3 regions of the Kitasatospora sp. NPDC092039 genome follow, and region 3 is predicted to be linked to each of the others. Evidence: riboswitches for the same ligand, from Rfam matches in the RefSeq annotation. Region 3 holds a riboswitch; each other region holds the start of a gene.
The links. Region 3 has a riboswitch for cobalamin ahead of ACIQI7_RS17815 (ribonucleoside-diphosphate reductase subunit alpha). Riboswitches for the same ligand answer to the same signal wherever they lie in the genome.
Positions count from the first base shown of each region.

Region 1: it holds a riboswitch for cobalamin, as region 3 does, so the genes downstream of both, ACIQI7_RS15230 (CoA-acylating methylmalonate-semialdehyde dehydrogenase) here and ACIQI7_RS17815 (ribonucleoside-diphosphate reductase subunit alpha) in region 3, are expected to answer to the same signal.
Region 2: it holds a riboswitch for cobalamin, as region 3 does, so the genes downstream of both, metE (5-methyltetrahydropteroyltriglutamate--homocysteine S-methyltransferase) here and ACIQI7_RS17815 (ribonucleoside-diphosphate reductase subunit alpha) in region 3, are expected to answer to the same signal.

Region 1 is NZ_JBIVSD010000006.1:303,158-310,579, reverse strand. It holds gene ACIQI7_RS15235 (acyl-CoA dehydrogenase family protein) at 1-229, opposite strand, end outside; gene ACIQI7_RS15230 (CoA-acylating methylmalonate-semialdehyde dehydrogenase) at 235-1,734, opposite strand; cobalamin riboswitch at 1,946-2,137, opposite strand; gene ACIQI7_RS15225 (UvrD-helicase domain-containing protein) at 3,016-4,896, opposite strand; gene ACIQI7_RS15220 (ATP-dependent nuclease) at 4,893-6,752, opposite strand; gene ACIQI7_RS15215 (PP2C family protein-serine/threonine phosphatase) at 7,218-7,422, shown strand, end outside.
Region 2 is NZ_JBIVSD010000006.1:319,507-326,928, forward strand. It holds gene ACIQI7_RS15275 (hypothetical protein) at 1-452, shown strand, start outside; gene ACIQI7_RS15280 (CbiQ family ECF transporter T component) at 463-1,671, shown strand; gene ACIQI7_RS15285 (ABC transporter ATP-binding protein) at 1,676-3,319, shown strand; gene ACIQI7_RS15290 (ECF transporter S component) at 3,316-4,164, shown strand; cobalamin riboswitch at 4,349-4,588, shown strand; gene metE (5-methyltetrahydropteroyltriglutamate--homocysteine S-methyltransferase) at 4,740-7,046, shown strand.
Region 3 is NZ_JBIVSD010000008.1:92,247-99,668, forward strand. It holds gene ACIQI7_RS17805 (ferritin-like protein) at 1-1,051, opposite strand, end outside; gene ACIQI7_RS17810 (ribonucleotide-diphosphate reductase subunit beta) at 1,387-2,406, opposite strand; gene ACIQI7_RS17815 (ribonucleoside-diphosphate reductase subunit alpha) at 2,406-4,817, opposite strand; cobalamin riboswitch at 5,009-5,168, opposite strand; gene ACIQI7_RS17820 (glycosyltransferase family 39 protein) at 5,215-6,879, opposite strand; gene ACIQI7_RS17825 (glycoside hydrolase family 26 protein) at 6,879-7,422, opposite strand, start outside.

The DNA of each region.
Region 1 (7,422 bases), on a different contig from region 3:
GTGCCTCGAAGGCGACTACCCCGTCGCGTCGGGTCAGCGCAGAGCCGCCGGCGTCCTCCCGGACATAGATACCGGCAAGGCCCAGATCGGCGGCCTTGCGCAGCACGTCGACCGGGAAGTGCTTGCTTTGGTCCCACTCGACGGCGTTCGGTGCCAGGTGTTCGGCGGCGAAGGCTCCGACGGCCTCAGCGATGGAGGCCTGCTCCTCCGTCAGTTCACTTGCGTTCACAATGCTCAGCCCATCGTCGGCATGGTGAAGCTCGCGCCCTCCTTGACCCCGGAGGGCCAGCGCGAGGTGACGGTACGGGTGCGGGTGTAGAAGCGGATCGAGTCCGGGCCGTGCTGGTTGAGGTCGCCGAAGCCGGAGCGCTTCCAGCCGCCGAAGGTGTGGTAGGCGATCGGCACCGGGATGGGCACGTTGACGCCGACCATGCCGGTGTTCACCCGGCGGGCGAAGTCGCGGGCGGTGTCGCCGTCCCGGGTGTAGATCGCTACGCCGTTGCCGAACTCGTGCTCGCTGGGCAGGCGCAGCGCCTCCTCGTAGTCGGCGGCGCGCACGACGGTCAGTACCGGGCCGAAGATCTCCTCCCGGTAGATCCGCATGTCCGGCGTGACCCGGTCGAACAGCGAGGCGCCGAGGAAGTAGCCGTCCTCGTGCCCCTCCAGGCGGAAGTCCCGTCCGTCGACGACGAGTTCGGCGTCCTCCTCGACCCCGAGGTCCAGGTAGCCGCGGACCCGCTCCAGGGCGTCACGGCCGACCAGCGGGCCGAAGTCCGCCGCCGGGTCGTCCGAGCGGCCGACCTTCAGCGCGGCGATCCGCTCGACCAGCTTCGCCACCAGGGCGTCCGCGGTCTCCTCGCCGACCGGGACGGCCACCGAGATGGCCATGCAGCGCTCGCCGGCCGAGCCGTAGCCGGCGCCGATCAGCGCGTCGGCGGCCTGGTCGAGGTCGGCGTCGGGCATCACGATCATGTGGTTCTTGGCGCCGCCGAAGCACTGCGCGCGCTTGCCGTGCGCAGCCGCGGTCGCGTAGACGTACTGGGCGATCGGGGTCGAGCCGACGAAGCCCAGCGCCTCGACGCGCGGGTCCTCCAGCAGGGTGTCCACGGCCTCCTTGCCGCCGTTGACCACGTTGAGCACGCCCGGCGGCAGCCCGGCCTCCAGGAACAGCTCGGCCAGCCGCAGCGGCACCGACGGGTCGCGCTCGGAGGGCTTGAGGACGAAGGCGTTGCCGCAGGCCAGCGCGGGTGCGGCCTTCCACAGCGGGATCATCGCGGGGAAGTTGAACGGCGTGATGCCCGCGACGACGCCGAGCGGCTGGCGCATCGAGTAGACGTCGATGCCGGTGCCGGCGTTGTCACTGAACTCGCCCTTCAGCAGGTGCGGGATGCCGGCGGCGAACTCCACGACCTCCAGGCCGCGTTGGAGGTCGCCGTGGGCGTCGGCGACGGTCTTGCCGTGCTCGGCGGACAGCAGCCGGGCCAGCTCCTCCTTCTCCTGCTCGACCAGCTGCAGGAAGCGCAGCAGGACGCGGGCCCGGCGCTGCGGGTTCCAGGCCGCCCACGCGGGCTGGGCCTGAGCGGCGTCGGCGATCACCGCCTCGACCTCGGCGCGGTCGGCGAGCGGCACCCGGGCCTGCACCCGGCCGGTGTTGGGGTCGTACACGTCGCCGAAGCGACCGGACGTCCCGGGCGTGCGCTTCCCGGCGACGAAGTGCGTCAGTTCACGGACCATTGGTTCCTTCTCTCAACAGGGTCGGGGAGAGGAGGAATGGAGGCCGCCGCCGACGGACGGGCGCACGGTGGTGCGGCCCCGCGACGTCACGGTGGCGGTGGCAGGACGAACCGTCAGAGCAGGTGGGCCCCGGGGGTCGTCGGCACAGGACAACCAGGAGCAGCAGAACGGGAGCAGCCCGGAGTCATGCGTGTCGTCTCCATCCTCGTGGAAAACACGGATCACCCGCGGCCGGTATCCTGACTCCCGGATCACCGCACGCCCTCAGGCCTTCCCGGCTGGCTGCCAGTGGCCGTGTCCTGCGAGGACGAACTCCCCGGTCACAGTGGCGGGACCGTGCCGGACTCACACCGGCTTCCCTGACACCGCGGACCTGCCATCGACCATATAGTTGGACGTCCTAGTAAGTCCAGAGCTCTCCATGCGCGCGTTGCGCCAACGGGGTCAGCTGAGGATCCGCCCGGTGCGACACCAACGGGCGGAGGACCACCGAGGTGATGTTCAGCAGCCGCTTGTAGGCGATGTCGTGCACGACCACCTCCAGCTCGCCACACAGCGCCCGCAGTCACCCCGGCACCTCGACCGGCCCGGTTGGGGCCGTCGTCGTCACCCCCGACGTTCACCTTATCGACCGACCCGGCCTCCAGCGGCGGGGAGGAAGCGGTGACGCTTGGGACCGTCTCGACCAACTGCAGTGTGAACAGGTCAGGGTCGAACAACCGGTACCCGCCCAGATCCGCACGGTGATCCCGCTGGTGAAGAGAGACTGCGGCCCGGTCGTGGCGGGGAACTCAGCCGCCACACAGATCGTCCGGTGTGGACAGTCTCCGGCGCGCCGTCGTCGGCGAGGCGCTGCTCGCCTCACGGGATCTCGGGAAGCTGTCCCCAGCCCATGCCGTAGCCGCGAGTAGCTCCGGCACCGTCTTGCGCCGGGCCACGACCCTCCCCACCCTGACCGCCTCACGGCGACATCCATCCGGCCTCGGCGAGCCCTATCCACCGACGTCCGCACCGGGTCGGTGGTAAGCGATCAGCGGGCTGAATGTCCGCGCCGCGGCGAATGCAGGCGCCGCCGGCGGGTCCGTGTCTGAGGCCTTTACAGTTCCGCTTCGCGCGCGGATGGGGAACCGGTCGGTGGTCACGATGATCCCGGTGGAGGCCGCCGCATGCACCATCAACCCTGGAGAGGGCGACATCTGCGACCTGGCTGCCCATCAGTCGCGGTGGTACTCCGCCCTGCTTGTTGCCCCTGGACAGTCTCACGCCGAACCGCGCGCCCGCTCAGAGGCTGACTACGGACCAGTCGTCGCGTACCAGGGCTTCGAGGTGCGGATTCGCGCGGCTCTCGTGGACGGCTAGCGCGAGGAGGTGCTTGGCGCGAGTGGCCGCTACGAAGGTGGTCATCGCGGCGTGCCGGCCCGTGGCATTGAGTTCGCCGACGGGAGTCTTTCCGGTGATGACGGGGAGCAGGCTGCCGAGGTCGTGGCTCCTCCCATGCTTGGTGGCGCACTCGAGGACGAGGGTCGCGCAGTGCGTCTCCCCCTTCGCGCTCGCGACGGTAGCTGTGAGCATCGGGGGCGGGGATTCCTCCGAGGCCGGTGGCAGCGGCGTGTGGGACAGCCAGAGGGTATAGGTGGCCATGTCCACCGGGACGGGTGCGCCGACGGCCTGCTCCACCAGTCTCCCGAGGCGGGTCACGAAGTCCCCCCAGGCTGCAGGGGTGTCGCAGCCGTCGTACAGCGTCCTGACCAGGAGCACTCGCAGGTGGTGGCCCGGTGTGCCAGGTCTGCGGTCGAGCTGGGGGAACGGGGGAAGATTCTCTGGGAGAGTCGGGGGCGTGGTCGGTGGCTGCAGCTCCCAGAGGAGAGCGCGGACGGCTCCCCACAGAACGGTGACCGCTGGGCCGACCTGGCCTGTACGCAGCAGGACCGCCCTGGCATGCCGGTAGGCCTGCAGCAGCCGACTCACCGCCACCGTCGTCCCGGTGTCGGTCTGGGGCAGGTAGCAGCCGACCGCGCGGGGGAAGAGTCGTGAGGTTCCTGGGCTCTCGCGAGCGCCGAGGATCTTCGGCGGGTGCGCGACGACGGCTTCGGGCGGCACTGTTCGCCGGACGAGGTCGTCGAAAGCGGGTAGAACCCGGACGATGCTGTCCTCGGTGAAGGTGATGATGGCGAGAGCGCTTTCGGGTCCGTGGCCTCGGATCTCCTGTGGGCGGTGAACCGCGAGCCTGCTCGCCACCCGGGCGGGCCCCGCGCCGAAGCGCAGGCTAACCGGCAGGTCCATCGCCGCCTCGTCCAGGAGGCTCCCGGCCGCAGGTCCGACACCATCTGCACTGAGGATGCGCTGGTTGACATCTCCTACGCACTGCACAACGGCACCGTCCGTGAACACTGCTTCCAACAGGCGGCGCTGTTCCTCACCGGTGTCCTGCATCTCGTCGATCAGGACGAACGGGAACCGGGACCGCAGGCCGGAGGCCAGGCGGGGGTGCTGGTGCAGATGCCTGGTGGCGATCGCGTACATGTCCGAGTAGCGGAAGACACCACGAAGGAAGAGGTGCTCCTTCAGTTTCATCAACTGCCTGTAGCTGGCGGTGCCGCGATTGAGGCCATCGACCCGGATCTGCAGTTCCGGCTCAGTGGGGTCGAAGACGTACGTGGCTTCGGTGACCATCTTCAGCCCGTCACTCCGCCGCTTCAGGTAGGACCTCAGCGTCGTGAACGGGCCCAGGTCCAGAAGCCTGCGGGCCTGGGCGGCGAAGGCCTGGTCGTCGACGGCTCGGGTGACGACCTTCAGCGAACGCAGAGCCGGCAGTGCGAGGAAGGTATGGACGAAGCTTTGAAACGTCCCGATGAAGTGCGGGTAGTGCTCCAACCGCCGTGCCCGTCCGGTCAGTCGGCTCGCGATTTCCTGGGTGGCGGTATTGGTGTGAGACATGACGCAAATGCCCTGGCGGTCGGACGACCAGCCGTCCGCCACCAGGGCGAGTTTCAGGGCAACGAGGGTGGTCTTGCCCGAGCCCGGGGCTGCCTGCAGATGCAGCGGGCCGCGGGCCTCCAAGAACGCGAACTGCTCGGGAGACGTCAGAGCGAGGCTCATGCTCCGGGCCTTGGCTTCGATGACTTCACGGTCCAGGGCGGTGGGGGATAGAGGCAGGGTCACGACCGGGTACTCCCGCTCAGGTAGTCGAGCGCCTCCACCAGGTAGCTCGGCAGGTCCTCGGGCGAGACACTGGATGCCTCCAGCAGGCGCGCAGCATGCTGGGCTGCGATCGGCTTGCTGGTTCCTCCCACGCGCAGCGGACGGTAGATCCTCAGCGCGCACTCCTCCAGCGAGAGACGGTCGTCCTCCCGCCACTTCTTGACCTCCATGGCCGCGGTCTCCTCGATTCCCACGAGGTCCTCCGGTGTCGGCCACTTGGTGCTCTTCGCCGCGCTGATCGCCTGGTGCATCAGCGTTGCCATCGGCCACGAGGCGCGCGCCAAGTCGTATTCGAGGGTCCACCAGTTCGACACGAAGGTCCGGACGGCCCCGCCGTCGCGTTCCCGCTTCTTCAAGACCAGTTCGTCCCGCTCTGCCGCGGTCAGGCTGCTCCACCGCGTGAGCCCTTTCGCCATCTTCTCGTCGACCCCGTCGGGAGCCAGGTCCATGTCCGTGATGCATGCCACGCGCACCGGTGGCAGCGCGGAGTCCGCGCGCTGGAAGATCCGGGAGTACCGGAACAGACGGGTGCTGCCGACGTTCACGATACTGACGCCGTTCTCGGCGAACGAGTGGCCGGCGACGCGGGCGAGAGCGGGCAGGAGCAGGACCTCCGCGTCGCCCTCGACCATGGCCACCGCCCGGGCGAAGAAGAGATTCGCCTTGGTGACGTCCAGGAACCGGCTGAGGAACGCGTAGTCCGAGGCGTCGAGTCGGGTGCATTCCGGACGGAGAGGGAACGTCCGGCCCCGCGCCACGAGGGTCAGGTGCTCCACCGGCACACTGGAGGCAATGTGCGGGCTGTGCGTGGTGGCGATGATCTGGACGGGGGACTCGCCCCGGCTTCGGTCCTGAAGCAGGTCGACGACGCGGGTCTGCAGCTGTGGGTGCATGTGGGCCTCGGGCTCCTCAATGAGGAGGATGGGGGAGGTGCTTTCCCGGCCCAGCAGGAGGAGTTCGGCAGCCATGAACAGGGCATTGTTGTAGCCGAGGCCGTGACGGGTCGACTCGGCGAGGCCGGGTTCGGGCGCGAAGGCCAGTTCCAGGCGCTCCAGGACACTCTGGAGCGATGCGGTCGTGGCGATGCTGATCGCGCCGGAGAGGGTGTCCTGGCCGATGGCGAATCTGCTCAGGTACCCGCTGTTGAGCTCGTCCCGGGCTTTCTGTACCAGAGCGTTGGCGTTGATGTGGTGGTCGGCGCGCTGCAGGATGCCCACCAAGGTGCCGGCGCTGTCCTCGGCGGGCTTGAAGTCGGGCTCCCGCTGCTCGTGCATGCCGGGGTACTGGGTGAGGATCTGCGACAGCCGGGAGTTACGGCCCGCCCGCATCTCCCCTTCGGCGTCGCGCAGCGGCCGCAGGTACGTCGCGCGCAGACGCTCGCGGGCTTCGCCGTCGAGCACGGTGTCGCCAGCACGCACCCTGACGGACATGCGGTGGGGTATATCCGGGTCGAACGGTTCTGCCCGCAGAGTCACGGTCAGCCGGGGCGCTTCTCCTGGAAGTGAGGTCAGGAACTCGCTGAAGGAGCCGAGCTCCTGATTGTCGAGGCCTTCGAACGTACAGCTGATCTGCAGGTAGTCGGCTCTGCCGGCGGAACCGTAGTGGAGGTCGTCCGCTGTGATGCGGGTGAAGTCGGCGCTCGACGTCAGGCAAAGCCGGATCGCGTCGACCACGGCGCTCTTGCCGCTGTCGTTCTCTCCGACCAGAACGGTGAGGCCGGGCTGAAGAGCGAGGTCCAGAGCCGACCCGGGATCCGAGTCGGTGGCAGGCCCGCCGAAAATACGGAAATTCTCGGCCTGCACGCGTGCCAGATACATGAACCCCTCAAGTGCCTTCTGGCCGCCGCAGGCAGCAGCCACTCCCCGTACCGGCACGCTAGGACAGCCGCACTCGGCGACGCAAACGAAGTAACCATGTTGAGACGTGGGCAACCAGCCGCTGGTCGGCGTGGTGCGCACGTGCCCGCCTCGGGTGACCGCCCTGGCGGTGCTGAATGCCAGCAGGCGCCGCGCCGGTCCGGGTAAGCAGGACCCCGTCGTCTGCGGTGGTGGGGCTGCTCCCAGGAGCCACGCCCGCGGCCCGATACCGGTAAAGGTTCCGGGTACACACTCAGAAGAGCGCGTCCTGGCGCGGGGCGATGAGAGCGGCAATCGTGGGGTTGCACACGCCAAGGAGCATGAACGTCCTCGGGCGGGCGGCGATGTTACCGACGAAGAAGTGCGTGGCCCGATCGGGCGTGACCATTCTGGTGGCCGCCGCCGCGCTCATAGGACAGGTCCGCACTGCCATCCACCTCACCGGAACAGGTCCTCGCCCGCACCAACCACGTCCTGGCCGACCTGGAGAGCGACCTGCTCGTCTCCTGCCTGTACGTGCACCTCGACCTGGCGCGTGACCGGGCCGTACTTGCCAGCGCCGACCACCCCCCGCCCCTCGTGTACCAGCCCGGCCTCCCGCGCCGGGTCGTCCGCCTCGACCCCGGCCCCC
Region 2 (7,422 bases), on a different contig from region 3:
GCGGCACCTCCGGAGGTGCCGGCTCCTCCGGCGGGAGCGCCGCCGGTACGTCCCATGAGGTGAAGCAGCCGCCTGCGGGCGGCGGCACAAGCGGGCCCGCCAGCGGCACGGGCGGTCGCAGCGCGCCCGTGAGCCCGTCGGCCGAGGCACCCGCACCACCCGCCCCGGCCCCCGGCGTCCCCGCCGAACCGACCGCCCCCGCCGAGACGCCTCCCGCGCAGCCCACTGACAGCCCGTCCGCCACCGACACCGGCGGCGCGACACCCACGGCTACCGGGGACCCGTCCTCCGCGAACGCAGCCGGCCCGACAGTGGTGGACGCGGCCCCGGCTGCCGACGCCCCGCACGAGAGCGGATCGGTGATCCCCGCCGTACTCGGAACCGTCCTCGTCGTGGTGCTCGGTGTGGCCACCCTGGTCGCCGCGCGACAGCGCCGCCGACGGGCCGAGTGATCCGGTGACCCTGCTCGACAAGCGCGACACGGCCTCCCCGCAGCGCGTCCCCGGCCTGGGCGCGGGGGGCCGGCGCAGTCCACGGAACCTGCACCCGCTGGCTTGGTGGACGTGGGCGCTGGCGCTGGCGACGGCGGCCAGCCGCACCACCAACCCGCTGCTGCTCCTGCTCGTCCTCGCCGTGCTCGGCTACGTGGTCACCGCCCGCCGCAGCGAAGCCCCGTGGGCGCGCGGGTTCACCTACTACCTGTGGGTGGCCCTGACAGTGGTGGCGATTCGGGTGGCCTTCCGGTGCGTCTTCGCCACCGGCGTCACCCCGCATGACCACCTGCTCTTCTCGCTGCCGCACATCCCCACGCCCGCCTGGTACGCGGGCATTCAGATAGGTGGCCCCGTCTCGCTGGAGGCCACGCTCTCGGCGGCCTTCGACGGGCTGCGGCTGGCGTGCCTGATCTGCTGCATCGGCGCGGCGAACACCCTGGCCAACCCCAAGCGGGCCCTTCGCGTCCTACCGGGCGCGCTGTACGAGCTCGGCGTCGCCGTCACGGTGTCACTGAGCGTCGCGCCACAGCTGGTGCAGAGCGTCCAACGCGTGGCCCGGGCACGGCGGTTGCGCGCCGGACAGCGCAAGGGCATACGCGCGTTGCGCGGCATCGTCGTGCCGGTGCTGGAGGACGCGCTGGAACGCTCACTCAGCCTGGCCGCCGCGATGGACTCGCGCGGCTACGGGCGCTCCGGCACCGCCTCCCGGCGTTCCCGCCGGCTCACCGGTGCGCTGATGCTACTCGGCATGTGCGGCCTGTGCGCCGGGGTGTACGGGCTGCTGGACGGAACGGCCCCCGCCGCGCTCGGCCTGCCCGCCTTCGTGGCGGGTGCCGCCCTCTGCGTGGCGGGTCTGCTGCTCGGCGGGCGGCGGGTGCGGCGCACCACCTACCGGCCGGACCGCTGGCGGGCCGCCGAGTGGGCGGTCGCCGGCTGCGGGGTGACCGCCGCCGTCCTGCTGTTCGCCACCGTCGGCTACGACGCCACCGACCTCAGCCCCTCCCTTTACCCGCTGACCTGGCCGACGCTGCCGCTCGTCCCGGTGCTCGCCCTGCTGCTCGCGGGCGCCGCCGGGATCGTCTCCCCGACACCGGGCCGTACGCCCATACCCGTTGGCGCCCCCTCAGGACCAGCGACACCCGCGACACCCGCACCGACCGCACGACCTCCGAGGTGAGCACGTGATCCGATTCGACCAGGTCAGTGTGGTGTACGACGGCGAGACCACGCCCGTCCTGTGCGACGTCGACCTGTACATCCCGGAGGGCGAGCTCTGCCTGGTGGTCGGCCGCACCGGCGCCGGCAAGTCCACCCTGCTCGGCGCCGTCAACGGCCTGGTGCCGCACTTCACGGGCGGCACCCTGCGCGGCCGGGTCACCGTGGACGGCAGGGACACCGCCCACCACCCGCCGCGCGAACTCGCCGACGTGGTCGGCGTGGTGGGCCAGGACCCACTGGCCGGCTTCACCACCGACACGGTGGAGGAGGAACTGGCCTACGTCATGGAGCAGTTGGCCATCCCGCCGGACGTCATGCGCAAGCGCGTCGAGGAGACCCTCGACCTGCTCGGCCTGGCCGACCTGCGCCACCGCGCCCTGTACGAGCTCTCCGGCGGCCAGCAGCAGCGCGTCGCCATCGGCTCGGTGCTCACTGCGCATCCCCGCGTCCTGGTCCTGGACGAGCCGACCTCCGCGCTCGACCCGACCGCCGCCGAGGAGGTGCTGGCCGCGATCACCCGGCTCGTCCACGACCTCGGCGTGACCGTCCTGCTGGCCGAGCACCGCCTGGAGCGGGTCGTCCAGTACGCCGACCGGATCGCCTACCTGCCCGGCGACGGCACCGTCGTGCACGGGCCGCCCGCCGAGGTCTTCCGGACCACCACGATCGCACCGCCCGTCGTCGAACTCGGCCGCCTTGCCGGATGGGAGCCGCTGCCGCTGTCCGTACGAGACGCCCGCCGCGCCGCCGCGCCGCTGCGCGAGCGGCTCACCGTCACGCCCGTTCCGCCGCCGCGCCGGGCAGCCGCGGCGGCGGAACGGGTACTGGACGCCCGGGGGGTGGTCGTCCGGTACGGTCCGGTGGCCGCCGTCCGGGAGGCCGACCTGGCGTTGCGCGCCGGGGAGGTCACCGCGCTGATGGGCCGCAACGGCTCCGGCAAGTCCTCACTGCTGTGGGCCCTCCAGGGCTCCGGCCCCCGCCACGGCGGCAGCGTGAAGGTCACCGGGGCCGACGGCGGCCCGGCCAAAGACCCCAAGCGCCTTTCCGCGGCTCAGGCCCGGCAACTGGTCGGGCTGGTCCCGCAGACCCCCACCGACCTGCTGTACCTGGAGACGGTCGCCCAGGAGCTCGCCCAGAGCGACCTGGAGGCCCGCCGTGCCGCCGGGCCGACCGCGCGGCAGATCCTCGACCGCCTGGCCCCCGGGATCCCCGACGACACCCACCCCCGGGACCTCTCCGAGGGGCAGAAACTGGCGCTCGTCCTGGCGATCCAACTGGCCGCCGCACCAAGGGTCGTGCTGCTGGACGAACCCACCCGAGGGCTCGACTACCATGCAAAGGAAGCACTCACCGGCATCGTGGACGCCCTCGCCGCCGAAGGCCGTACGGTCGTGGTCTCCACCCACGACGTCGAGTTCGTCGCTTCCGCCGCCGACCGCGTGGTCGTGATGGCCGAGGGCGAGGTCGTCGCGGACGGCCCCACCGCCGAGGTCATCGTCGCCTCGCCCACCTTCGCCCCGCAGACCGCCAAGATCCTCGCCCCACTGGACTACCTGACAACCCGGCAGGTGGCCGAGGCCCTCGTGATGGCGGAGGCCGCCCGATGACCGCCGTCCGCATCCCCGGCCGGGCCCGCGTCATCGTCGCCCTGGCCGCCTTCGTCGGCCTGACCGCCTTCACCTGGCCGTTCGTCGTCGCCCCAGGGAAGTTCGGCTCCTCCTACGCCCCGCCCCTGATCTTCGGCGCGCTGCTCGTCCTGGTGCTCGCCGTCGTCATCGCGGAGATCTCGGCCGGCGGCATCGACGCCAAGGCGCTCGCCATGCTCGGTGTGCTGTCCGCCGTCAACGCCGGCCTGCGCCCGCTCGGCGCCGGAACGGCCGGGGTGGAGACCGTCTTCTTCATCCTCGTCCTTGCCGGCCGCGTCTTCGGCCCCGGCTTCGGCTTCACCCTCGGCTGCACCTCGCTCTTCGCCTCCGCCCTGCTCACCGGCGGTGTCGGCCCCTGGATGCCCTACCAGATGTTCGGCTGCGCCTTCGTCGGCATGCTGGCAGGGCTCCTGCCGCGCGTCCGCCGCCGCTGGGAAGTGCCGATGCTGGCTGCCTACGGCGCGTTCTCCGGGTACCTGTTCGGCTTCCTGCTGAACCTGTCCTTCTGGCCGTTCTCGACCGACCCGAACAGCTCTATCGCCTACCTCCCGGGCTTGCCCTTCACCGAGCAGTGGCACCGCTACCTGCTCTTCGACCTCGCCACCTCGCTCGGCTGGGACACCGGCCGTGCCGTCACCACCTTCACCGCCGTGCTCGTCGTCGGGCCGTCCGTGCTCACCGTCTTCCGCCGCGCCGGCCACCGAGCCAACTTCGAACCGACGGTGCGCTTCGAGGCTGCGGACGGCTCCAACGCCCCACCCGCGCAAGAACACGCCGCATGGCCAACCCGAGCGGCGCCCTCCTGATTCCGAAGGATTCACCACCCTGGAGAAACAGCTTTGCCCTGGACGGGGCCTGCCCGAACTGCTCGCCGGCATCCGCGAGGCGCTACCTCATGCCACGGACCCTCCGTCCGGTCCTGCCGTCGACACCGTCTCAGCATCCGGACAACTTGAGTGATTCGCTGTTCAGCTCCCACCGTCCTGCCCCTAAGCTGGCCGTGCAGCTGGTTCGCCCTGTCCGCCAGGCAGGGCGTCGTAAGAGGGAACCCGGTGACGCCTTTCAACTGGCCAGTCCGGGACTGCCCCGCAGCGGTGAGCGGGAACGACCGCCGTCATACGCACTGGACCCGGGTCGGGTCCGGGAAGCGACGGCCAGTAGGTGTCCGCCCTGGAACCAGGGTGGGTGTGCCCGCGAGTCCGAAGACCTGCCACTGCCCGTGCGCGACCGTTCGCGCGCGGCAATCCGGTGACCTCGAGGGCGGGTCGGCGACCACACCAGGCGGAGCCGCACATGCGTGCGGGCAGTCGCCCGGTTCGTCACCCCTTCGCGCCTTCGTCCCGTCCCGGGATCAGGAATCAGGCTCGCGAAGGAGAGTCCCTTGACAGCGAAGTCCGCAGCCGCGGCGACCGTGTACGGCTACCCCCGTCAGGGCCGCAACAGGGAACTGAAGAAGGCGATCGAGGGGTACTGGAAGGGCGCGGTCACCGCCGGAGCACTGCTGGCCACGGCCGCCGATCTGCGCCGGGGGAACTGGCAGCAGCTCGCCGACTCCGGCATCGAGGAGGTCCCGACCGGTGACTTCTCGCTCTACGACCACGTGCTGGACACCACCGTGGCCGTCGGCGCGATCCCGGCCCGGCACCGGGACGCGGTCGAGGCCGACGCGCTGGACGGCTACTTCGCCATGGCGCGCGGCACCCAGGACGTCGCGCCGCTGGAGATGACGAAGTGGTTCGACACCAACTACCACTATTTGGTGCCCGAGTTGGGGCCGGACACCGTCTTCGCGGCGAACCCGGCCAAGGCCGTCGGCGAACTGGCCGAGGCGCTGGCGCTCGGCCACGAGGCCCGGCCGGTGCTGGTCGGGCCGGTCACCTACCTGCTGCTCGCCAAGCCGGCGCCCGGCGTGGCCGCCGACTTCCAGCCGATCACCCTGCTGGACCGGCTGCTGCCCGTCTACGCCCAGCTGCTGGCCGCCCTGAAGGCGGCCGGGGCGGAGTGGGTCCAGCTGGACGAGCCGGCCCTGGTGCAGGACCGCACCCCGGCCGAACTGAACACCGCCGCCCGCGCCTACCGCGACCTCGGCGCCCTCACCGAGCGGCCGAAGCTCCTGGTCGCGAGCTACTTCGACCGCCTCGGGGACGCCCTGCCGGCCCTGGCCAAGGCCCCGGTCGAGGGCCTGGCTCTGGACTTCACCGGCCCCGCCGCCGCCAACCTGGCCGACCTCGCCGCCGCCGGCGGCCTGCCCGGCAAGCGGCTGGTCGCCGGGGTGATCGACGGGCGCAACATCTGGATCAACGACCTGGAGAAGTCGCTCGCCACCCTGGCCACCCTGCTCGGCCTCGCCGACCGGGTCGACGTCGCGCCCTCCTGCTCGCTGCTGCACGTGCCCATCGACGCCACCACCGAGCGCGACATCGACCCGCAGATCGCCCGCTGGCTCACGTTCGCCAAACAGAAGGCCGCTGAGGCGGCCCTGCTCGCCCGCGGCCTGCGCGAGGGCACCGGCGCGATCACCGCCGAACTCGCCGCCAACCGCGCCGACCTCGCCTCCCGCGCCAACTCGCCGATCACCCACGACCCCGCCGTCCGCGCCCGGGCCGCCGCCGTCACCGCGGCCGACACCCGCCGTGCCCAGCCCTACCCCGTCCGGGCCGAGGCCCAGCGTGCCCGGCTCGGTCTGCCGCTGCTGCCCACCACCACCATCGGTTCCTTCCCGCAGACCACCGAGCTGCGTCTCGCCCGAGCCGATCTGACGGCAGGACGGATCGACGCGGCCGGCTACCGGGAGCGGATGGAAGCCGAGATCCGCGAGGTCATCGCCTACCAGGAGAAGGCCGGCCTGGACGTCCTGGTGCACGGCGAGCCCGAACGCAACGACATGGTCCAGTACTTCGCCGAACAGCTCACCGGCTACCTCGCCACCCGGCACGGCTGGGTGCAGTCCTACGGCACCCGCTACGTGCGCCCGCCGGTCCTCGCCGGGGACATCTCCCGCCCGCACCCGATGACCGTCGATTGGTTCCGCTACGCGCAGGGCCTCACCGACCGCCCGGTCAAGGGCATGCTCACCGGCCCGGTCACCATGCTCGCCTGGTCCTTCGTCCGCGACGACCAGCCGCTCGCCGACACCGCCCGCCAGGTCGCCCTCGCCCTGCGCGACGAGGTCACCGACCTGGAGGCCGCGGGCGCCGCCGTCGTCCAGGTCGACGAGCCGGCCCTACGCGAGACCCTGCCGCTGCGGGCGGCCGACCGCCCGGCCTACCTGGACTGGGCCACAGGGGCCTTCCGCCTCGCGACCTCCGGGGTCCGGGCCGACACCCAGATTCACACCCACATGTGCTACGCCGAGTTCGGCGCGATCATGACCGCGATCGAGGATCTCGACGCGGACGTCATCTCCCTGGAGGCCACCCGCTCCCACATGGAGGTGGCCGGGGAGCTCGCCGAGGCCGGCTACCCGCGCGAGGTCGGCCCCGGCGTCTGGGACATCCACTCCCCGCGCGTCCCGAGCACCGACGAAGCCGTCGCGCTGCTGCGCGCCGGCCTGGCCGCGATCCCGGCGGAGCGACTCTGGGTCAACCCCGACTGCGGCCTGAAGACCCGCAGCTGGCCGGAGACCCGCGCCTCCCTGGACAGCCTGGTCGCCGCCGCCCGCCTGCTGCGCGCGGAGTTCGCCGGCTGACAATCGGCGTGAGGTCCGGGCGGGCGCGGCACGATTGCCGCGCCCCCCGCGGCTCGTGCCCTCCCGGGACCGTCGTGGGGCGCGGGTGACGGCCGTGACCGATGGGGGTCGAACATGATCAGGAGGCCGGCACCGCGCCGGGTCCGTATCAACGGAGAGGTCCTGGTCGTCCTCCCGGACCGGGAGTACGAGAGCCTGCTGGTCACCCGGCGGTAGCTCGGAGCGACCAGTGCGCGGATGCGGGTGCTGCAGCAGGCCCTGGCCGAGGCTCTGGCCAGACTGGCGGCGTCGGAGAACAGAGCACGGCCAGATGGCGACACGGGTGACCGGAAGCGGCGGCATCGGATGGCTCTGGGACTTTCGTGATCGAGCCTGC
Region 3 (7,422 bases):
ACGGGATGAAGAGCCACTCCGGACCGTAGGTGGAGTGGGGGTCGCTGGGGAGCTTGACGGCGTTGATCCGCTCTGCGGTGTCGCCCAGGGCGCCCATGTCGCTGATCGCGTCGAACAGCCGGTCCGGGGTTCCGCCCCAGGCGTCGTGGAGGGCCTTCAGCATGTCGGTGTAGGTGGCGTTGAACTCCTGCAGCACGGCGGCGGTGGCCGCGTCGGGTGCGTTGGCGGGGTCGTTCGCCCAGCCGCCGGCGGGGACGCGGGCGACCGGTGCGGTGGGCGGGAGCGGAACGTCGGGGCCGGTGAACTCGAACTTCCCGGTGGCGGGGTTCTTCACCAGCTTCTTGCCGACGGCGATCTCCTTGAAGGCGTAGTAGTGGGCGAGTTCGTCCGTGGGCCCGGGGAAGGGATTGTTCGGGGAAGCCGTGGTGCCCTCGCCCTGGGTCTGGATGATGTCGATCGCCTTCAGGACGTCGTCGATGGTGTTCATCGCGACGATGTCGTTGCCCGCGCCGTGGCCCGACCCGAGCGGGAAGGTCACCTGGTTCTGCCCGGTCAGCAGGTGCGCGAAGTTCGGGAAGACATCGGCGATGCGCTGGTAGAAGGCGCCGATCGTGTTGCCGTCCGCGGCGAAGGCCAGCGGGTTCTCGGGCTTCTCGATGTCGGAGAAGAGGGTGGCCGACTCGCGGGTCAGCCCGCTGAGGAAGACCTCCAGCCCCGGGTTGACGCCACCGGGCAGCTCGCCGGGGTACTTGGGGACGGTGAGCGGGTCGATGAGGGCTACGGTGCCGCCGATGCTGGTGAGCATGTTGCAGACCAGGCCGAAGTGCGACATCTCGTCGAAGACGATCTCGCGGATGGTGCGGCGGACGGGCTGGGTCTTGTCGGTGATCGACCAGAGCGCGGTGGCGTAGGGCGGGATGGTGGAGAGCTCCAGCATGACCGCCCGCTGGAGCGCGTCCTTGAGCTCCTGCTCGCTCCAGTCCTCCTCGGCGATGTTCATGAGCTGGACGATCGCGTCGCTCTCGTAGTCCAGGATGCCGGTCGTCGCCACGGGGTACCCCTTTCGTTCGGCTGTGCGCCGGACCGTAGCCGGGGCTCGGTCGTCCGCAGGCGTGGAACGGCGGTGCGGCCCGGGAGTTCATCCGGACGGGCGCGCGTGGACCTGCGGCCGCCCCGCCCGGCGTTCATGCCGGGCGGGGCGGGGGAGTCCTGGCCGGCTGACCGCGGCTCGAACGACCCGGGCGGGTCGGCGCCGCTCCTCCCGGCCGAGGCCTGGTCGTCCTTCCTCTCCGGGGTCAGGTCCGGGGAGTTTCCGACCGACTGATGTCACAGCGGTGCCCCGCACGGGCTGTGGCCGTGCGGGGCACCGCTGTCGTTCGTTCTTCTCTAGAAGTCGTCGTCGAAGGCGACGGTGCCCTCGACGGCGACCTGGTACGCCGACACCCGGCGCTCGAAGAAGTTGGTCAGCTCCTGGACGTTCTGGAGCTCCATGAAGCCGAACGGGTTCGTCGACCCGTAGCGGATCGGCAGGCCGAGGCGCGCGAGGCGCTGGTCCGCCACCGCCTGCAGGTACTCCCGCATCGACGCGGTGTTCATGCCGGGCAGGCCGTCACCGCACAGGTCCTGGGCGAACTGGAGCTCGGCCTCGACGGCCTCCTCCAGCATCTCCGTGACCTGCTTGGCCATCTCGTCGTCGAAGAGGTCGGGCTCCTCCTCGCGGACGGTGTCGACCACCGACATGGCGAAGTCCATGTGCATGGACTCGTCGCGGAACACCCAGTTGGTGCCGGTGGCCAGGCCGTGCAGCAGGCCCCGGCTGCGGAACCAGTACACGTAGGCGAACGCGCCGTAGAAGAACAGGCCTTCCACACACGCGGCGAAGCAGATCAGGTTGAGCAGGAACGCCCGCCTGTCCTCCTTCGTCTGCAGCGACTCGATGTGGTCGACCGCGTTCATGTACTTGAAGCAGAACTGGGCCTTCTGGCGGATGGAGGGGATGTTCTCCACCGCGGCGAAGGCCGCGTTGCGGTCCTCCGGGTCGGGCAGGTAGGTGTCGAGCAGCGTCAGGTAGAACTGGACGTGCACGGCCTCTTCGAACAGCTGCCGCGAGAGGTACAGCCGCGCCTCCGGGGAGTTGATGTGCTTGTAGAGGCTCAGCACCACGTTGTTGGAGACGATCGAGTCGCCGGTGGCGAAGAACGCGACCAGTCGCCCGATGAGGTGCCGCTCGCCCTCGCTGAGCTTCGCCAGGTCCGCGACGTCCGAGTGCAGGTCCACCTCCTCCACCGTCCAGGTGTTCTTGATGGCGTCCCGGTACCGGTCGTAGAACGACGGGTAGCGCATCGGGCGCAGGGTCAGCTCGAAGCCGGGGTCGAGCAGCATCTTGCGGTCTTCGGACTGGGACATTACTGGCAGGCCTCGCAGGACTCGGGGTTCTCCAGGGAGCAGGCGATGGCGGCTTCCTGCTCCGGGGTGAGGGTCGGGCTGTTCACGGGCACGGGCGCCGGCGCGGCGGCGCGGGCGGTGCCGGACGCGGCCTGGGCGATGCGGGTGGCCGGGCGCGAACGCAGGTAGTAGGTGGTCTTCAGGCCGACCTTCCACGCGTAGGCGTACATCGAGCTGAGCTTGCCGATGGTCGGCGCCGCCATGAACAGGTTCAGGGACTGGCTCTGGTCCAGGTACGGCATGCGGGCCGCCGCCAGGTCGATCAGCGCGCGCTGCGGCAGCTCCCAGGCCGTCCGGTACAGCGAACGGACCTCGGCGGGCAGCCAGTTCAGCTCCTGCACCGAGCCGTTGGCGTCGCGCAGGGCGTCCCGGGTCTGCTGGTCCCAGACGCCCAGCTCCTTGAGCTCGCGCACCAGGTACGGGTTGACCTGGAGGAACTCACCGCTCAGCGTCTCGCGCTTGAACAGGTTGGACACCTGCGGCTCGATGCACTCGTACACGCCGGCGATGGAGGCGATGGTCGCGGTCGGCGCGATGGCCAGCAGAAGCGAGTTGCGCAGGCCGGTCTCGGCGATCCGGGCGCGCAGCGCCGTCCAGCGGTCGGCCCACTGCGGGGCGGCGCTCGGGAAGTGGTCGATGTGCAGCTCGCCGCGGGCGGCGCGGGTCTCGCCGTACGCCTCGTGGCGGCCCAGCTGCTCGGCCAGGTCGGCGGAGCGCTCGTAGGCGGTGAGCATGATGCGCTCGGCGATCAGCGTGGACAGCTGCTTCGCCTCGGCGGAGTCGAAGTCGATCCGCAGCTGGAAGAAGACGTCCTGGAGGCCCATCACGCCCAGGCCGACCGGCCGCCAGCGGGAGTTGGACGTCCCGGCCTCGGTGGTCGGGTAGAAGTTGATGTCCACCACGCGGTCGAGGAAGGTGACGGCGGTGCGCACGGTGGCGTCCAGCCGCTCCCAGTCCATGGCGCCGAGCAGGTCGGCGGCCGAGGCGCCGGAGGCCACGTGGGCGCCCAGGTTAACCGAGCCCAGGTTGCAGACGGCGGTCTCGGAGTCGTCCGTGACCTCCAGGATCTCGGTGCACAGGTTGGAGGAGTGCACCGTGCGGCCCGGCAGCGCGGTCTGGTTGGCGGCGCGGTTGGAGGCGTCCTTGAAGGTCATCCAGCCGTTGCCGGTCTGCGCCAGGGTCCGCATCATGCGGGCGTACAGGGTCTGCGCCGGGATGGTGCGCACGGCCTTGCCGGCCTGCTCGGCCTTGCGGTACGCCTCGTCGAAGTCGGCGCCCCACAGGTCGACCAGCTCGGGCACGTCGGCCGGCGAGAACAGCGACCAGTCCTCGTCGGCGTTGACCCGGCGCATGAACTCGTCCGGGATCCAGTGCGCCAGGTTGAGGTTGTGGGTGCGGCGGGCCTCTTCGCCGGTGTTGTCGCGGAGCTCCAGGAACTCCTCGATGTCGGCGTGCCAGGTCTCCAGGTAGACGCAGGCCGCGCCCTTGCGGCGGCCGCCCTGGTTGACGGCGGCGACCGAGGAGTCGAGGGTGCGCAGGAACGGCACGATGCCGTTGGACTTGCCGTTGGTGCCGCGGATCAGGCTGCCGCGCGAGCGGATGCGCGAGTAGGACAGGCCGATGCCGCCGGCGTGCTTGGAGAGGCGGGCGATCTGCGCGTAGCGGTTGTAGATCGAGTCCAGGTTGTCCAGCGGCGAGTCGAGCAGGTAGCAGCTCGACATCTGGGGGTGCCGGGTGCCGGAGTTGAAGAGCGTCGGCGAGGAGGTCAGGTACTCCAGGCGGCTCATCAGGCCGTACAGCTCGGCCACCTCGCGCACCGACTGCTCGCTGTCGCCGACCGCCAGGCCGCAGGCGACGCGCAGCAGGAAGTGCTGCGGGGTCTCGATCACCTTGCGGGTGATCGGGTGGCGCAGCAGGTAGCGGGACTGCACGGTGCGCAGGCCGAAGTACTCGAAGCGGTCGTCGCCCGCGGGGTCGACCAGCGCGTCCAGGGCGGCGGCGTGCTTGGCGACGAAGGCCGCGGTGGTGTCGCCGATCAGGCCCTCGGCGTGGCCGACGGCGATCGAGGCGGAGAAGGACGTCGAGCCCTGGCTGTTCGCCTCGTCGACGATCTCCAGGGCGAGCAGGCGGGCGGCCAGCTTCGAGTACTGGGGGTCCTCGGCGATCATCGACGCGGCGGCGTCCACGGCCAGCCCGCGGAGTTCGGCGAAGTCCGAGCCGGCGTGGCGGCCGCGCAGCGCGGCGGCGGCGACGTGGCCGGGGTCGACCTCGGTGAGGTCGGTGCTGCGGTCGGTGAGCAGCCGCAGCAGGGCGCCGCCGGGGTCGGAGACCGTCGGGTCGGTGAAGGCGGTACCGGAGCCCTGGGCGGGCAGGGTGGCTGAGGCAGCGGTGGTCAAGGCGCTCTCTCCTGGCGGCGATCGGCGGCGGTGATCGGGGGCCACCGGGCCGATCGGGGCAGGGGAGCACGGCACGAACGCAGACGGCGTCGCGCGACGGTGACTCCCCGGCCCGCCCGCGAGGCCCGGAGGGGTAATGCTCGTGCCGGCGCGGCCTCTGCGGGAGGGCCGTGGCGCACGCCGTCGGCAGGTACTCGGACTCGCGGGCACGGCTGCTGGAGCCGCCCGCACACCGCTGCGGGGCAGTCCCGGATTCGCACCGGGTTCCCCTGCATCGACAGCAGGAGTGAGCATACATGTAGTGCCGCCGGACTGCGGTGGCACCATATGTTGTGGCTGTCGTGTCGCGGGTGCGGATGTGGCGGGCGCCCGGTCAGTGCTTGAGATAGACCTTGTACGTACTCGAATCACCGGTCGGCGAGGTGAATTGGGCGATCAGCCGGTAGTGCCCGGCGTCGGCCAGGGCCGCGCTCAGGGCCCGGTCGGTGGCCCTCGGCGCGGTGCTGTCGAGGACGACCATGGTGAACCAGCCGTCGCGGATGGCGGCCACGCTGCCGTCGTCCCCGTGGTGCTGGACCCCGGCGCCGTCGCGGTACTCCGTACCGGCCCGCGCGGAGACCCACTGCTCGGGCCTGGAGACGCTCCCCAGGTAGTACTCGGCGAGTCCGTCGACCTCGGTGAGGTAGCGGCCCTGGGGCTCCGTGTGGACCCGCAGGACGGCCAGCAGGCGGCCGGAGTCGGGCCCGTTCTGGTAGCGCAGGGCGGACTGCTCCAGGCCGAGGGCGAGCAGGGCGACCCAGACCAGGATGCCCAGCTGGGGGTGGCGGAAGTGGGCGCCGACCAGCCGGGTCAGGCCGACCCCGGCGAGCGGGGCGGCGAGCAGCATGCCGTAGCCGAGGTGGCGGAACAGCGCGCCGGAGGTGCCGGTCCACAGGTGGGCGGCGGGCACGAGCAGGGCGGTGACGGTCAGCACGGCACCGAGCAGGGCCCGTTGGCCCCGGGTGGTGGGGACGGGGTCCTTCTCGGCCGCGTCGTGCTCGTTCATCTGCTCGCGGCGCGCGTAGGCGATGGTGCCGGCCACCGCGAGGACGGTGAACAGGCCGGCCCACTGGAGCGTGCCGAGCAGGATCGAGCCGGCCGAGCCGGGGGCATTGCCCTGCGAGGGCGACCACCCGGCGACCCGGCCGAGCGTTCCGTACGGGAGCAGCAGGACGAGGGTGCCGGCGCCCGTCAGCAGCGCGCGCAGGGCGGCCGGGCCGGCCCGGTGCCGCGGCCGGGCGCAGGCGAAGGCGAGGGCGACCAGGGCCGGGACGGCGAAGGCCGCGGAGTAGGCCACGGCGCAGGCCAGCGCCGCGGGTGGGGCGGCGAGCAGGGCCAGGGCCGGGTGGCGGCGGGCGGTGAACACCGTGGTCCAGGCCGCGAGGGCGACCAGCAGCACGGCGAGGGACTCGGGCGCGGCGTAGAAGCCGACCACGACGGTGGACTGGAGGACGGCGTACACGCCGATGGCGCAGATGGCGACCCGCTCGTTGAACAGCCGCCGGGTCAGCGAGTACAGCAGCACCGTGGTGAGCAGCGCGAAGCCGAGGCTGAGCAGCCGGGTGCCCCAGATGCCGCTGGCGTCGGCGGCGGCGCCCGCCAGCGGCGGGTAGAGCCAGGGCGAGCCGTGCACCCGGTCGACCAGGTCGGTGGTGACCGGGGTGCCGTGCATCAGGTTGGCCAGCTGCTGGCGACCGGCGACCATGGCGGCGGCCTCGTCGGGGTGGGCGGCGGCCAGCAGGCGCAGCGAGAGCGCGGCCTGGACGGCCAGGACGGCGCCCAGCAGGCCGCGGGCGATCCAGCGGCGGCGGGGGCTGGTGCCCGGGTCCCAGCCGATCGCGGGGACCTGCGGGATGGTGTACGGGGCCAGTTCGATGCCGTCGGGGTTGTCGACGGGCACGGGCGCCCGGCGCCTACGGCGCTCCGGGCCGTCCTGCGCGGGGATGTCCGGCACCGGGGCGGCGGGGTGGTCCGAGGTGGGGAAGAGGTCGTTGTCCATCAGGGGTTCCGGATGTCGAAGCCGTAGCGGGGGGCGGACACCCGCTTCTTGAAGGCGGCGAGGGTCTCCGGAACGGTCTCGACCCGCCAGTCCGCCCGCTTGACCATGTTGAACCAGATGAAGCCGACGATGTCGTCGTGCGCCTCCATCCCGGAGAACAACTGGTCGACGAAGGCCTGTTGGTGTCTGCCCTGCTCGGTCGCGGTCTCGCTGATGAAGAAGGGCTTGTCGCAGAAGGTGCGGATCTCGGCCATGGTGGGGCCGTACAGGCCCTCGAAGGTCTTGGGTCCGTCGTTGGTGAAGTAGCCGGTCATGCCGGCCCAGTCGACGTAGGTGTCGCCGGGGTAGTACGGCGCCAGGCGGGTGTTGGGCGCGGGGACGGTGATGTTGGGACTCCAGACCCAGATCACGTTGGTGGCGCCGGCCTGGTCGAAGAGGTCGTGGACGTGGCGCCAGGCGGCCACGAAGTCCTGGGGGGTGGCGGCCTGGCGGCCCCACGGATACCAGTCGCCGTTCATCTCGTGGGCGATGCTGATGGCGATC